Regions from separate parts of the Tardiphaga sp. 709 genome, predicted to be linked through region 3. Evidence: predicted binding sites of a transcription regulator. Region 3 holds the regulator's gene; each other region holds the start of a gene.
The links. The regulator PhoB, encoded in region 3, activates phosphate uptake and scavenging genes when phosphate is short. The targets are predictions, from matches to a motif close to TGTCATNNANCTGTCAT.
Positions count from the first base shown of each region.

Region 1: a site for PhoB is predicted at 1,319-1,335, ahead of RSO67_RS18735 (alkaline phosphatase). Genes of this name have one in related genera too.
Region 2: a site for PhoB is predicted at 1,593-1,609, ahead of phnG (phosphonate C-P lyase system protein PhnG). Genes of this name have one in related genera too.

Region 1 covers NZ_CP135529.1:3,826,926-3,830,705, reverse strand. Annotated here, with positions in the region: gene argG (argininosuccinate synthase) at 1-1,277, shown strand, start outside; gene RSO67_RS18735 (alkaline phosphatase) at 1,443-3,155, shown strand; gene RSO67_RS18730 (OmpA family protein) at 3,432-3,780, opposite strand, start outside.
Region 2 covers NZ_CP135529.1:1,840,636-1,844,415, forward strand. Annotated here, with positions in the region: gene RSO67_RS09255 (carbon-phosphorus lyase complex subunit PhnI) at 1-461, opposite strand, end outside; gene phnH (phosphonate C-P lyase system protein PhnH) at 464-1,072, opposite strand; gene phnG (phosphonate C-P lyase system protein PhnG) at 1,075-1,536, opposite strand; gene phnF (phosphonate metabolism transcriptional regulator PhnF) at 1,662-2,396, shown strand; gene RSO67_RS09275 (nuclear transport factor 2 family protein) at 2,397-2,864, opposite strand; gene ybgC (tol-pal system-associated acyl-CoA thioesterase) at 2,946-3,392, opposite strand; gene RSO67_RS09285 (UPF0182 family protein) at 3,561-3,780, opposite strand, start outside.
Region 3 covers NZ_CP135529.1:4,048,636-4,052,415, forward strand. Annotated here, with positions in the region: gene pstB (phosphate ABC transporter ATP-binding protein PstB) at 1-708, shown strand, start outside; gene phoU (phosphate signaling complex protein PhoU) at 737-1,450, shown strand; gene phoB (phosphate regulon transcriptional regulator PhoB) at 1,542-2,246, shown strand; gene RSO67_RS19735 (GcrA family cell cycle regulator) at 2,489-2,998, opposite strand; gene RSO67_RS19740 (aspartate aminotransferase family protein) at 3,445-3,780, shown strand, end outside.

The sequences.
Region 1 (3,780 bases), 220 kb from region 3:
GGCTGGACACATCAGCCGCACTGCTCTGGATGAAACAGAAGGGCGCCAAGGTCTTCGCCTATACCGCCAATCTCGGCCAGCCTGACGAAGCCGACTACGACGAGATTCCGCGCAAGGCCATGGAGTTTGGCGCGGAGAAGGCCCGCCTCGTGGATTGCCGCACCCAGCTCGTCCATGAAGGTATCGCCGCGATTCAATCCGGCGCGTTCCACGTCTCGACCGGCGGCATCGCCTATTTCAACACCACGCCGCTCGGGCGCGCCGTGACCGGCACCATGCTGGTCTCGGCCATGAAGGAAGACGGCGTCAATATCTGGGGCGACGGCTCGACCTATAAGGGCAACGACATCGAGCGGTTCTACCGCTACGGCCTGCTGACCAATCCGGAGCTGAAGATATACAAGCCCTGGCTCGACGATCAATTCATCGACGAACTGGGCGGCCGCGCGGAAATGTCGGCCTTCATGACCGCCCACGGCTTCGCCTACAAGATGTCAGCCGAGAAGGCGTATTCGACCGACAGCAATCTGCTCGGCGCGACCCATGAGGCCAAGGATCTCGAACAGCTCGATAGCGGCATCAAGATCGTCAACCCGATCATGGGCGTGCCGTTCTGGCGCGACGATTGCGCCGTCAAGGCCGAGAAGGTCGTGGTGCGGTTCGTCGATGGCCAGCCCGTTGCGTTGAACGGCCAGACCTTCACTGACGCTGTCGCGCTGTTCCTCGAGGCCAATGTCATCGGCGGCCGCCATGGTCTCGGCATGAGCGACCAGATCGAGAACCGGATCATCGAGGCCAAGAGCCGCGGCATCTATGAAGCGCCGGGCATGGCGTTGCTCCACATCGCCTATGAGCGTCTCGTAACCGGCATCCACAACGAAGACACCATCGAGCAATATCGCATGAGCGGCATGAAGCTCGGCCGGCTGCTCTATCAGGGCCGCTGGTTCGACTCGCAGGCCTTGATGCTGCGCGAGACCGCGCAGCGCTGGGTAGCCCGCGCGATTACCGGCGAAGTAACGCTCGAACTGCGCCGCGGCAATGACTACTCGATCCTCAACACCGAGAGCCCCAACCTGACCTACGCGCCCGAGCGGCTCAGTATGGAGAAGGTCGAGGATGCGCCCTTCACGCCGGCGGACCGGATCGGCCAGCTCACCATGCGCAACCTCGACATCACCGATACCCGCGCCAAGCTGGATCTGTATTCGAAGGCGGGTCTGTTAAGCGCCGGCGAAGGCTCGAACATTCCGAAGCTGGACAACGGCAAGAACTGATCGCGGCGGATTACGCTTCGCTAATCCACTCTACGACCGGATGTCATCAACGCGACATCCGGTTGTCGTAACTGCAAGGACAACGCCTGCCACCCATTTTGCGGGAGCACTTCCTTGAACAACGTATCGAAGATCGTTTCACTGGCCGCGTTCGCGGCCTTTTTCATGAGCGCCCCCCTCTGCGCCCAGACCATCTATCCGCTCGACCGCGCTGATATCCTCGCGGGCGCGAAATTCGACTTCAAGGTCGAGTTTCCCGAACTCGTTCAGGCCGCCGACATCAAGGTGACGATCAACGGCGCCGATCAGACCGCAGCGTTCGGCAAATCCGCTGATTACATCGCGAAGGAAGACGGCAAGGATCAGTCCGCGCTGCTGCTGCGCGACGTGACGCTCGATAGAGCCGGGACTTACAAGATCGAAGTCAGCGACGGCATGCGCAGCCGCGCGGTGACGTGGAACGTCTACGACACTGGTCCGCGCAAGGCGAAGAACGTGATCCTGTTCATCGGCGACGGCATGTCGCTGGCGCATCGCGTCGGCGCACGCTTGCTGTCGAAGGGCATTTCCGAAGGCAAGAGCCGCGGCAAGCTCGCCATGGACGACATGCCGCATATGGCGATGGTAGCAACGGCGGGCTCCGACTCCATCATCACCGATTCCGCGAATTCGGCCAGCGCCTATGCCACCGGCCACAAGACCGCGACCAATGCGATGGGCGTCTACGCGGATCGCACGGCGAATGTATTCGACGACCCGCAGGTCGAAACCATCACCAGCCTCGCGAAGCGCAAGCTCGATCTGGCAATCGGCATCGTCACCAATACCGAGGTCGAGGACGCGACGCCCGCCGCGATGATCGCGCATACCCGCCGCCGCGCGGCCTATGACGAGATCGTTGCGCAGTTCCTTGCGGCCAAGCCGGACGTATTGATGGGCGGCGGCGCAGCGAATTTCCTGCCGCAGGCGGCCGCGACATCGAAGCGCAAGGATGACGTCGACTATGTCGCGCGCTTCCGCGAGGCCGGTTATTCGGTTGCGACCACCGCGCCCGAATTGAACGGCCTCGCCAAGAAGCCGGAGACGCGCAAACTGCTTGGACTTTTCACGCCTGGCAATATGGACGGCGTGCTGGATCGCAAGTTTCTCGGCGGCGGCGGCGTGAAGAAATTTCCGCAGCAGCCTGATTTGACCGAACAGGTGCATGGCGCGCTCAAGATCCTGTCGCGCAACGACAACGGCTTCTTCCTGATGGTCGAGTCCGGCCTGATCGACAAATACGCCCATCTGCTCGACATGGACCGCGCCGTCTATGACGTCATCATGCTCGACAATGCCGTTAAGCTGGCCCGCGACTGGGCAGCCAAGCGCGGCGACGATACGCTGATCCTTGTCGTCTCCGACCACAACCACCCCAACAGTCTCGTCGGCACCGTCAATGACGACATGAGCAAGGAGTCAAACCTGCTGCTGCGCGAACGGCTTGGCGTCTATGAGAAGGCCGGCTTCCCGAACTATCCCGCGCCGGATGCCGAAGGCTATCCATCGCGCGTCGATGTCAGCCGGAGGCTTGCGATCATGTCGGCGAGCCTTCCCGATCACTACGAGACGCTGCGGCCGAAGCTCGACAACCCGAACGATCCGACCGAGAAAGGCGACGAGCCCGGCACTTTCAAGGCCAACGAGAAATACAAGAATGCGCCCGGCAGCATGCTGCGGCTCGGCAACCTGCCGGCCATGATGGGCGCCAGCGTGCATTCCGGCGAGGACGTAATCCTCACCGCCATCGGCCCCGGCAGCGACCGTGTGAAGGGCTCGATGGACAATACGGACGTGTTTCGCGTGATGGTGGATGCGTTGGGACTGGCGACGAAGTAGTAGCGGAGCTCCGCTTATCCCTCCCCCTAGCGTGGCGTAGCCACGCCGCGCGGGGAGGGTGGCACGACTGCGAGCGTTCAGCGAGCATCGTGACGGGTGGGATGCTGCCACACACTCCGTCCTTCCGTGGGAGAGCCCCCCCGGCCTATCGGCCGACCCTCCCCGCTGCGCGGCTGCGCCGCTTGGGCGAGGGAGACCGCAACGACAGCGCTTCAACAATCAACGAAAACAAAAATGGCCGGGACTGCTCCCGGCCACTTTCATTTTCTACTCGCCTCAGCGACGCGGCGGTGCCGTGCCCGGAGGCGGCGGGGGCAGCGACGCCTGACCGCCATTGAGCAGCGGCGTGATATTGCGGATCGTGACGCGGCGGTTCTGACGCTCCGGACCGTCGGTCTGGATCTTTAGATACTGCTCGCCATAACCCTGCGACGTCAGGTTTTCTGCCGGCACCTGGAATTGCTGGGTGAGCAATTCAGCCGCCGACTGCGCGCGGCGATCCGACAGCGACAGATTGTCGACATCGGAGCCAACCGCATCGGTGTGTCCCTCGATCAGGAACACCGCGCGCGGGTTGCGCGAGATCGCCCGGTTCAGACCATCCGCGATCACCTGCAGCTTCGAG
Region 2 (3,780 bases), 2.2 Mb from region 3:
CGCGGCATCACGCCCGGCTCTGCATCGGTCATGACGGGCTGATCGGGCGAGGATTCGCCGGTCAGCACCGGATCGAGCAAACGATGCGTATAGTCGAAGGTCGGGCCAAGCACCTGGCCGCCCGGCATGTCCTTGAAGGTCGAGGAGACGCGGCGACGCACCTGCATCTGCGACGTATCGACGGGCTCACTCGAACCGAACCGCGGCAGCGTCGCGCGGAAGGCGCGCAGCAGGAAGATCGCCTCGATCATGTCACCGCGTGCCTGCTTGATGGCCAGCGCCGCGAGCTCGCGGTCATAGAGCGAGCCTTCGGTCATCACGCGATCGACGGCGAGACCGAGCTGATTGGAGATCTGCGCCAGCGATATTTCCGGCACGTCGCGATCGCCGCGGCGTTCATGAGCCAGCAGACGATGCGCATTCTCGATGGCGCGTTCGCCACCCTTGACGGCGACATACATGCTCAGCCCTCCTTCGCGACAAGACGCGTGGTACGCGGTAGCGCGACAATGGATTCGCCGGACACCAGCACGAGGTCGATGCCGCGGGGAAACAGCGAGGCATTCAGCGCAAGGCGATCTAGCAGATCCGGCACGCCGATCGCAGCACGCAGGATTGTGGCACCATCGATACCGGGGCCGCGCAGCTCATAGGCAGGGCCTTCAGTCAGGCTCGCCACCTGCAGAATGATCGTGGTGGAGCGATCCGGATATTCGCCGGTGCCGAAGGCGAAGTGCTCGAAGGACGGCAGCGCGGCAGCATCAGCCACCACGGCGAAGGCACACACGGCGGGATCGGCGATGACCGGCGCGCTGGTGTGAAACTTGATCCACTTGGCAACATCCATCGTCGCCGCCAACTTGCTATCGAGCCACACCGGCGTGTCCTGATCGAACAGCGTGAGCGCGATAGCGGCCGCGCCGCGCATCATCGGCGCAGGTACGCCCGAAACAGCCTGAATCCGCTGCACGGTGCCGGGACGCGCCATCGCGTCCATCACCGAACGGAAGGTCGATTGCGCTGCAAGCACCTTGTCCGCGAAACCGGCCGGCATTTCCGCAACTGTCGTCATGATCAGCCCTCCCCGCGCACGAGCGTGTAGAAATCCACTTTGGTCGCCGCCGTCTCTGCGGCCTTCCGCCTGATATCGGCAACGACACGCGCGCGCAGCGGCGTCAGCACCTGGGCTTCGACAGCATCTGAAAATTCAACGGTCTGAATGAGTGCGTCGCAGAGCGCGATTAGCTGCGCCTTCGCGCCGTCACGGCCGAGTGTGTAACCGAAGCCAACCTCGCCTGATGCCAACCGTACAGCGGCACGCGACACGGTCGCCTCGCCCAGATTGAATGGCGCGCCATCGCCGCCGATCCGGCCACGCAGCATCACCAGGCCGTTTTCCGGCTGACGCAGATGCTCATGGGCGGGAACAGCCACAGCATCGAGATATCCGGCGATATCCGCCGTCGCGGAGTGCCCAAGCACCCCCATCGCCTCACGGCGCCGGGCCTGCTGGTGGTTCGGGGAGGATGAAGTCATGTCACCGCCGCTCAACAAGTTGTATGATTTACTAGACAACTTTATAGACGGAGGCAATGACCGTTTCGTGACAGCGGCACGATTTTTCGCTAATGCGTGGTCGACATCATTCCGGGACCGATTTTGTGACCATTCAGGACAAGCCAACAGGCGTTGCATTGTGGCGGCACGTCGCCGACGGCATCGAGCGCGGCATTGCCGATGGTCGCTATGGCGCTGGCGAAAAGCTGCCCGGCGAGACCGAACTGGCTGACATCTACCGCGTCAATCGCCATACCGTGCGCCGTGCCCTCGCAACCCTGGCCGAACGCGGCTTGGTACGCGCCGAGCGCGGCAGCGGCACCTATGTGGAATCGCCAAAGCTTGCATATCCCCTGCGGTCACGCACGCGCTTCTCGGAAATTGCCGGTGCCGGCGGACGCGAGCCGCAGGCGCAATTGATTGGAGCCTGGGACGATGTGGCAACGCGCGATCTCGCCAGGCAGCTTGGCCTCAAAGCCGGCGCTCCGCTGATCCGCATCGAGGCGCTGCGCCTCGCTGACAAGACACCGATCTGCGTCGGCACCAACTGGCTTTCGGCCGAACGGTTTCCCGATTTCGGCAAAGTCTATGAGCGCGTGCGCTCGATGACCAAGGCGCTGGCGCATTACGGTTTCAAGGACTATCGCCGCGCCTCGACGAAGGTGACCGCGGGGATCATCGACGCGACCGATGCGACACGGCTTGGTGTCGCGCTCGGGCGTCCGATTTTGATTGTCGATTCCATCGATGTGGATGCCGACGGCACGCCGCTGAGCGCCACGCATTCACGTTTCGTCGCCGAGCGCGTCGAATTCGTGGTCGATAGCGGTTCGCTTTAGTTAGAACGGGTCGGTGCCGAGACCCGGCACATCGGCCGGGCGCGGCCCTGGCGCCGGCCACAGGAAACGGCGGTCCTTCTCGGCAATGGCCACATCGTTGATGCTCGCCTCACGGCGGCGCATGAGACCGGCCTCGTCAAACTCCCACTGCTCGTTACCGTAGGAGCGATGCCAGTTGCCGGCGTCGTCGTGCCATTCATATTGAAAGCGCACGGCAATGTGATTGCCGTCGAACGCCCACAGATCCTTGATCAGCCGATACTCGTGCTCCTTCGCCCATTTACGGGTGAGGAATTCGACGATCGCCGGGCGCCCCTGAAAGAACTCGCCGCGATTGCGCCAGGTCGAGTCCTCGGTATAGGCGAGCGACACTTTCACCGGATCGCGTGAATTCCAGGCGTCCTCGGCCATGCGGGCCTTCTGGGCGGCGGTTTCTCGGGTGAAGGGCGGAAACGGTGGACGCGACATGGGACCCTCGGCTTTGCGATATGCCGGGATTGTAGCCCTGCCGCATGCGGAGTCGATGCCATTCCGCCTATTGGGCGATTGCTAAATCTGATCGGCCTTCATGGCGATCCGCAGCGCTTTCGGGATCGGCTTGGCGCGGCCGCCAGACACGAAGGCCACCTTGACCTTGGCCTCAAGCAGCAACTCATCGCCGCGGCGCACTTCCTGACCCAGCATGATCGAGGCGCCCCTCACCTCCTGTGGAACCGTGACGACGTCAAGCAGATCGTCCAGGACTGCCGGTTTTAGAAAATCAATCTTCATCGAACGAACAACGAAGGCAAAGCCGGGCGCATCCTCTCGCGCTTCTTTCAGCAGCTCTTGTTGACTCGTTCCGAGCAAACGCAAGTAGTTCGTTCTGCCGCGTTCCATGAAGCGCAAAAAATTCGCGTGATAAACAATCTGGCCGGAGTCAGTATCTTCGAAATAAACGCGAACCCGCATATGATGACGACCGTCGCGAATTTCGCCATCAAGAGAGGCTGTCACAGGGAGATTCCTCTTATCAATCACACTTCGGAGAGTAACCGTCTTGCACAGAGGCACCCTCCCCAGCAAGTGCCAATCGCTTTGGGCTTGAACCTTGCTTGGGATGCACCTGGAATCTTGGTTGCGGGACGCGCATCTCTTTGTCGAATGACAATTAGCCGGCGTTGGTCAGTGTCCGGCCGATTCCCGGCTCATTTTCTCCAAAAGACCGCGCATCGCGTCGATCTGCAGACCGAAGCCTGCCCAATCCCCAGACCTCAACAGCTTCATTGCCTCGTTATAGCGATCAAGCGCCTCTTGCGCCCTGTTTTCCGCAGGGCTCGCACGTGGCATTTCCGTCGCAGCACTCAGCGATGTCGGCGACGCGTTAGTTTCGATGAAAAGCGCG
Region 3 (3,780 bases):
CACCACGCCCTGAAGAAGATCAACCTGACGCTGATGGCGAACCGGGTGACTGCGTTCATCGGCCCGTCGGGCTGCGGCAAGTCCACGCTGCTGCGCATCTTCAACCGTATGTATGATCTGTATCCCGGCCAGCGCGCCGAAGGTCAGCTCATGCTCGACAATCAGAACATTCTGGATCCGAAGCTGGATCTCAACCTGCTCCGCGCCCGCGTCGGCATGGTGTTCCAGAAGCCGACCCCGTTCCCGATGACGATTTACGAAAACATCGCCTTCGGCATCCGCCTCTATGAGAAGATCTCCAAGTCGGAGATGGACGTGCGCGTCGAGAGGGCGCTGCGCGGCGGTGCGCTCTGGAACGAAGTCAAGGACAAGCTCAACGCGTCGGGCCTCAGCCTGTCGGGCGGTCAGCAGCAGCGTCTGTGCATCGCGCGCACCATCGCGGTTCGGCCGGAAGTGATCCTGTTCGACGAGCCGTGCTCGGCGCTGGACCCGATCTCGACCGCGAAGATCGAGGAGCTGATCGACGAGTTGAAGGATCAGTACACGATCGCGATCGTGACCCATAACATGCAGCAGGCTGCCCGCGTCTCCGACAGCACGGCCTTCATGTATCTCGGCGAGCTGATCGAGTTCGATCAGACCAACAAGATCTTCACGTCGCCGACCGATCGCCGCACCCAGGATTACATCACCGGCCGCTTCGGCTGACGCGACATATTCGCGGGAGGAATTTGAGATGGCTTTTGAACACACCACCAAGGCTTTCGACGACGATCTGCAGGAGCTGACCCGTCTCGTCGCCGAGATGGGTGGCCTCGCAGAACGGCAGATCGTCGAATCCGTCGATGCGCTGATCCGCCGGGACGTCGCGCTCGGTGCGCGCGTCGTTGCCACCGACGCCGAGATCGACCAGTTGCAGCGCACGATCGAAGAGCGTGCCGTGCTGACCATCGCCAAGCGCCAGCCCATGGCTGTCGATTTGCGCGAGATCGTCGGCGCGCTGCGCGTCGCCACCGATCTCGAGCGGATTGGCGATCTCTCCAAGAACATCGGCAAGCGCGTCAATGCGCTCGACAGCGATTTCCATCCGCTGAAGCTGATCCGCGGCCTCGAACACATGACTGACCTCGTGACCACCCAGGTCAAGGCCGTGCTCGACGCCTATGCCGCACACGATTTGCCGGCCGCCATGACGGTGTGGAAGGGCGACGAGGAAATCGATGCGATCTGCACCTCGCTGTTCCGCGAACTCCTGACCTATATGATGGAAGACCCGCGTAACATTTCGTTCTGTATCCACCTGATGTTCTGCGCCAAGAACATCGAGCGGATCGGTGACCACGCCACCAACATTGCGGAAACCGTGTTCTACATGATCGAGGGCCAACAGATCCTCGACAAGCGCCCGAAGGGCGACATGACCACATTCGCGAATACGCCGACGGTCTGAAGCATGATCCGGAAAAGTGGAAGCCAGTCTTCCGCAAGGATCATGACCTAAAGGCTTTTCGGACGTCACTGAGGATATTGACCATATGGCTGTGAATGCACGCATTCTGGTGGTGGAGGACGAGGAAGCCCTCACGACGCTTCTTCGCTACAACCTCGACGCCGAAGGCTATGATGTTGAAACCGTCGCGCGCGGCGACGATGCCGACACCCGCTTGAAGGAGCGGGTGCCGGATCTCGTGGTGCTCGACTGGATGCTGCCGGGTCTTTCCGGCATCGAACTGTGCCGCCGTCTGCGCGCACGGCCTGAAACCAAGGCATTGCCGATCATCATGCTGACGGCGCGGGGCGAAGAGAGCGAGCGCGTTCGCGGTCTCGCCACCGGTGCCGACGATTACATCGTCAAGCCGTTCTCCGTGCCGGAGCTCCTGGCCCGCGTGAAGGGCCTGCTCCGTCGTGCAGCTCCCGAGCGTCTCGCCACCGTCTTGGCGTTTGGCGACATCGAACTCGACCGTGACAAGCGCCGCGTCGTGCGGTCCAGCCGCCCGATTGATCTCGGTCCGACCGAATATCGCCTGCTGGAGTTCTTCCTGGAACATCCGGGCCGGGTGTTCAGCCGTGAGCAGTTGCTCGACAGCGTCTGGGGCCGCGACATCTATATCGACGAGCGCACCGTCGACGTGCATATCGGCCGCCTGCGCAAGCTGCTCAATCCCGCCGGTGAGCCCGATCCAATCCGCACCGTGCGCGGCGCCGGCTATGCGCTGGACGATCGCTTCGACAAGGCGGCGGAGTAGATATCTTCCTTCTCCCCGCCTGCGGGGAGAAGGTGGCCCGGCATAGCGCAGCGACGCCGGGTCGGATGAGGGGGACTCTCCATCGGCTTCGGAGTCTGTGGAGCGTCCCCCTCACCCGACGCCCTCATGCTTCGCATGCGGGCCTCGACCTCTCCCCGCAAGCGGGGCGAGGTAAGAAGCCCCAAATAAAAAATGCCCGGCTCATCACCGGGCATTTTCATTTGGTTTAGATGCTTTCCAGCTCAGCGCGTCGGCTTTGGGACCGCGCGGCGGCGGTCGCTGGCCGGCTGATAGGCGATACGCGAGTGATGCGCGCAATAGGGGGCACCGGCCAGGGCCTTGCCGCCGCAGAAATAGAAGTCCGCGCTCGACGGATCGCCGATCGGCCAATGGCAGGTGGCTTCGTTGAGTTCGACCAGCGACAGGCGCTGGCTGATCGGCACGATGTTGTCATAGGCGATCGGGTCGGGCTCGGCCTCGATCTCGTAATTATGGGCCAGCGCGGTATTGCCGCGCGCCATCGGGCGGGCGACGCGTACCATCTGCTGCGCCGGGCGCGCCTTGCGCTGCCGCGGAGCTGCCGAGGAGGGGCTCTTGGCACGACCGGACAGGCCAAGGCGGTGAACCTTGCCGATCACGGCGTTGCGGGTCACGTTACCGAGTTCCGCAGCGATCTGGCTGGCGGAAAGGCCGCCTTCCCAGAGTTTCTTCAACTGTTCGACGCGATCGTCGGTCCATGTCATTACCGTCATCGCCGTTTTCCCTTCGTGAGCGCCGGCCTGACCGGGCAGCGCTGCGAGTTGAGACTTCAAAAATCCCTGCGGTCAGAATCCTTTAGCGCTCACCGGGCGCGAATTTCGCGTCCGGCTGTTACGCCGCACTGGATGTGTCAAAAGGATCTACCGCCGCACGAGATGTCGTATCCGACGAGGCAAAAGCTACAATATGCCGTGACTCGCGCGCAAGAGTCGGGCATGCCGCGTCCACATGCTTCTGCAAGTAAAGCTGCAAAATCGGCTTTTTCTGCGACTCCGTGTGACTCGAAAGCCGCAGTGCGCGGTTGACAGTCTTCACAGCACACATAGAATAATGCCCACGTGCCGCCCGAGAAGGGCGGCACGTTTCGTTTCTAGGGTCCGTTGTTCGATTTCGCACAGTTGTCATCGACGCGGCCGCAGTCTTTTCGATCGGATCGGTTATGACCAGCAACGCAACGTCTTCGCCCCTCTCTCAGGCTCACTTGCTGCCTGTTTTCGCGCGTGCGGATGTCGCTTTCGAGCGCGGTGAAGGCGCGTGGCTGATTGGAACCGATGGCGAGCGCTATCTCGATTTCACCAGCGGCGTCGCCGTGAACGCACTTGGCCATGCGCACCCACATATGGTCGCCGCATTGCAGGAGCAGGCCACCAAGCTCTGGCACATGTCGAACCTGTTCAAGAGCCCGGACGGCGAGCGCCTCGCGGCCCGGCTGTGCGAACAGAGCTTTGCCGACTTCGTGTTCTTCGCCAATTCGGGTGCGGAAGCGATGGAATGC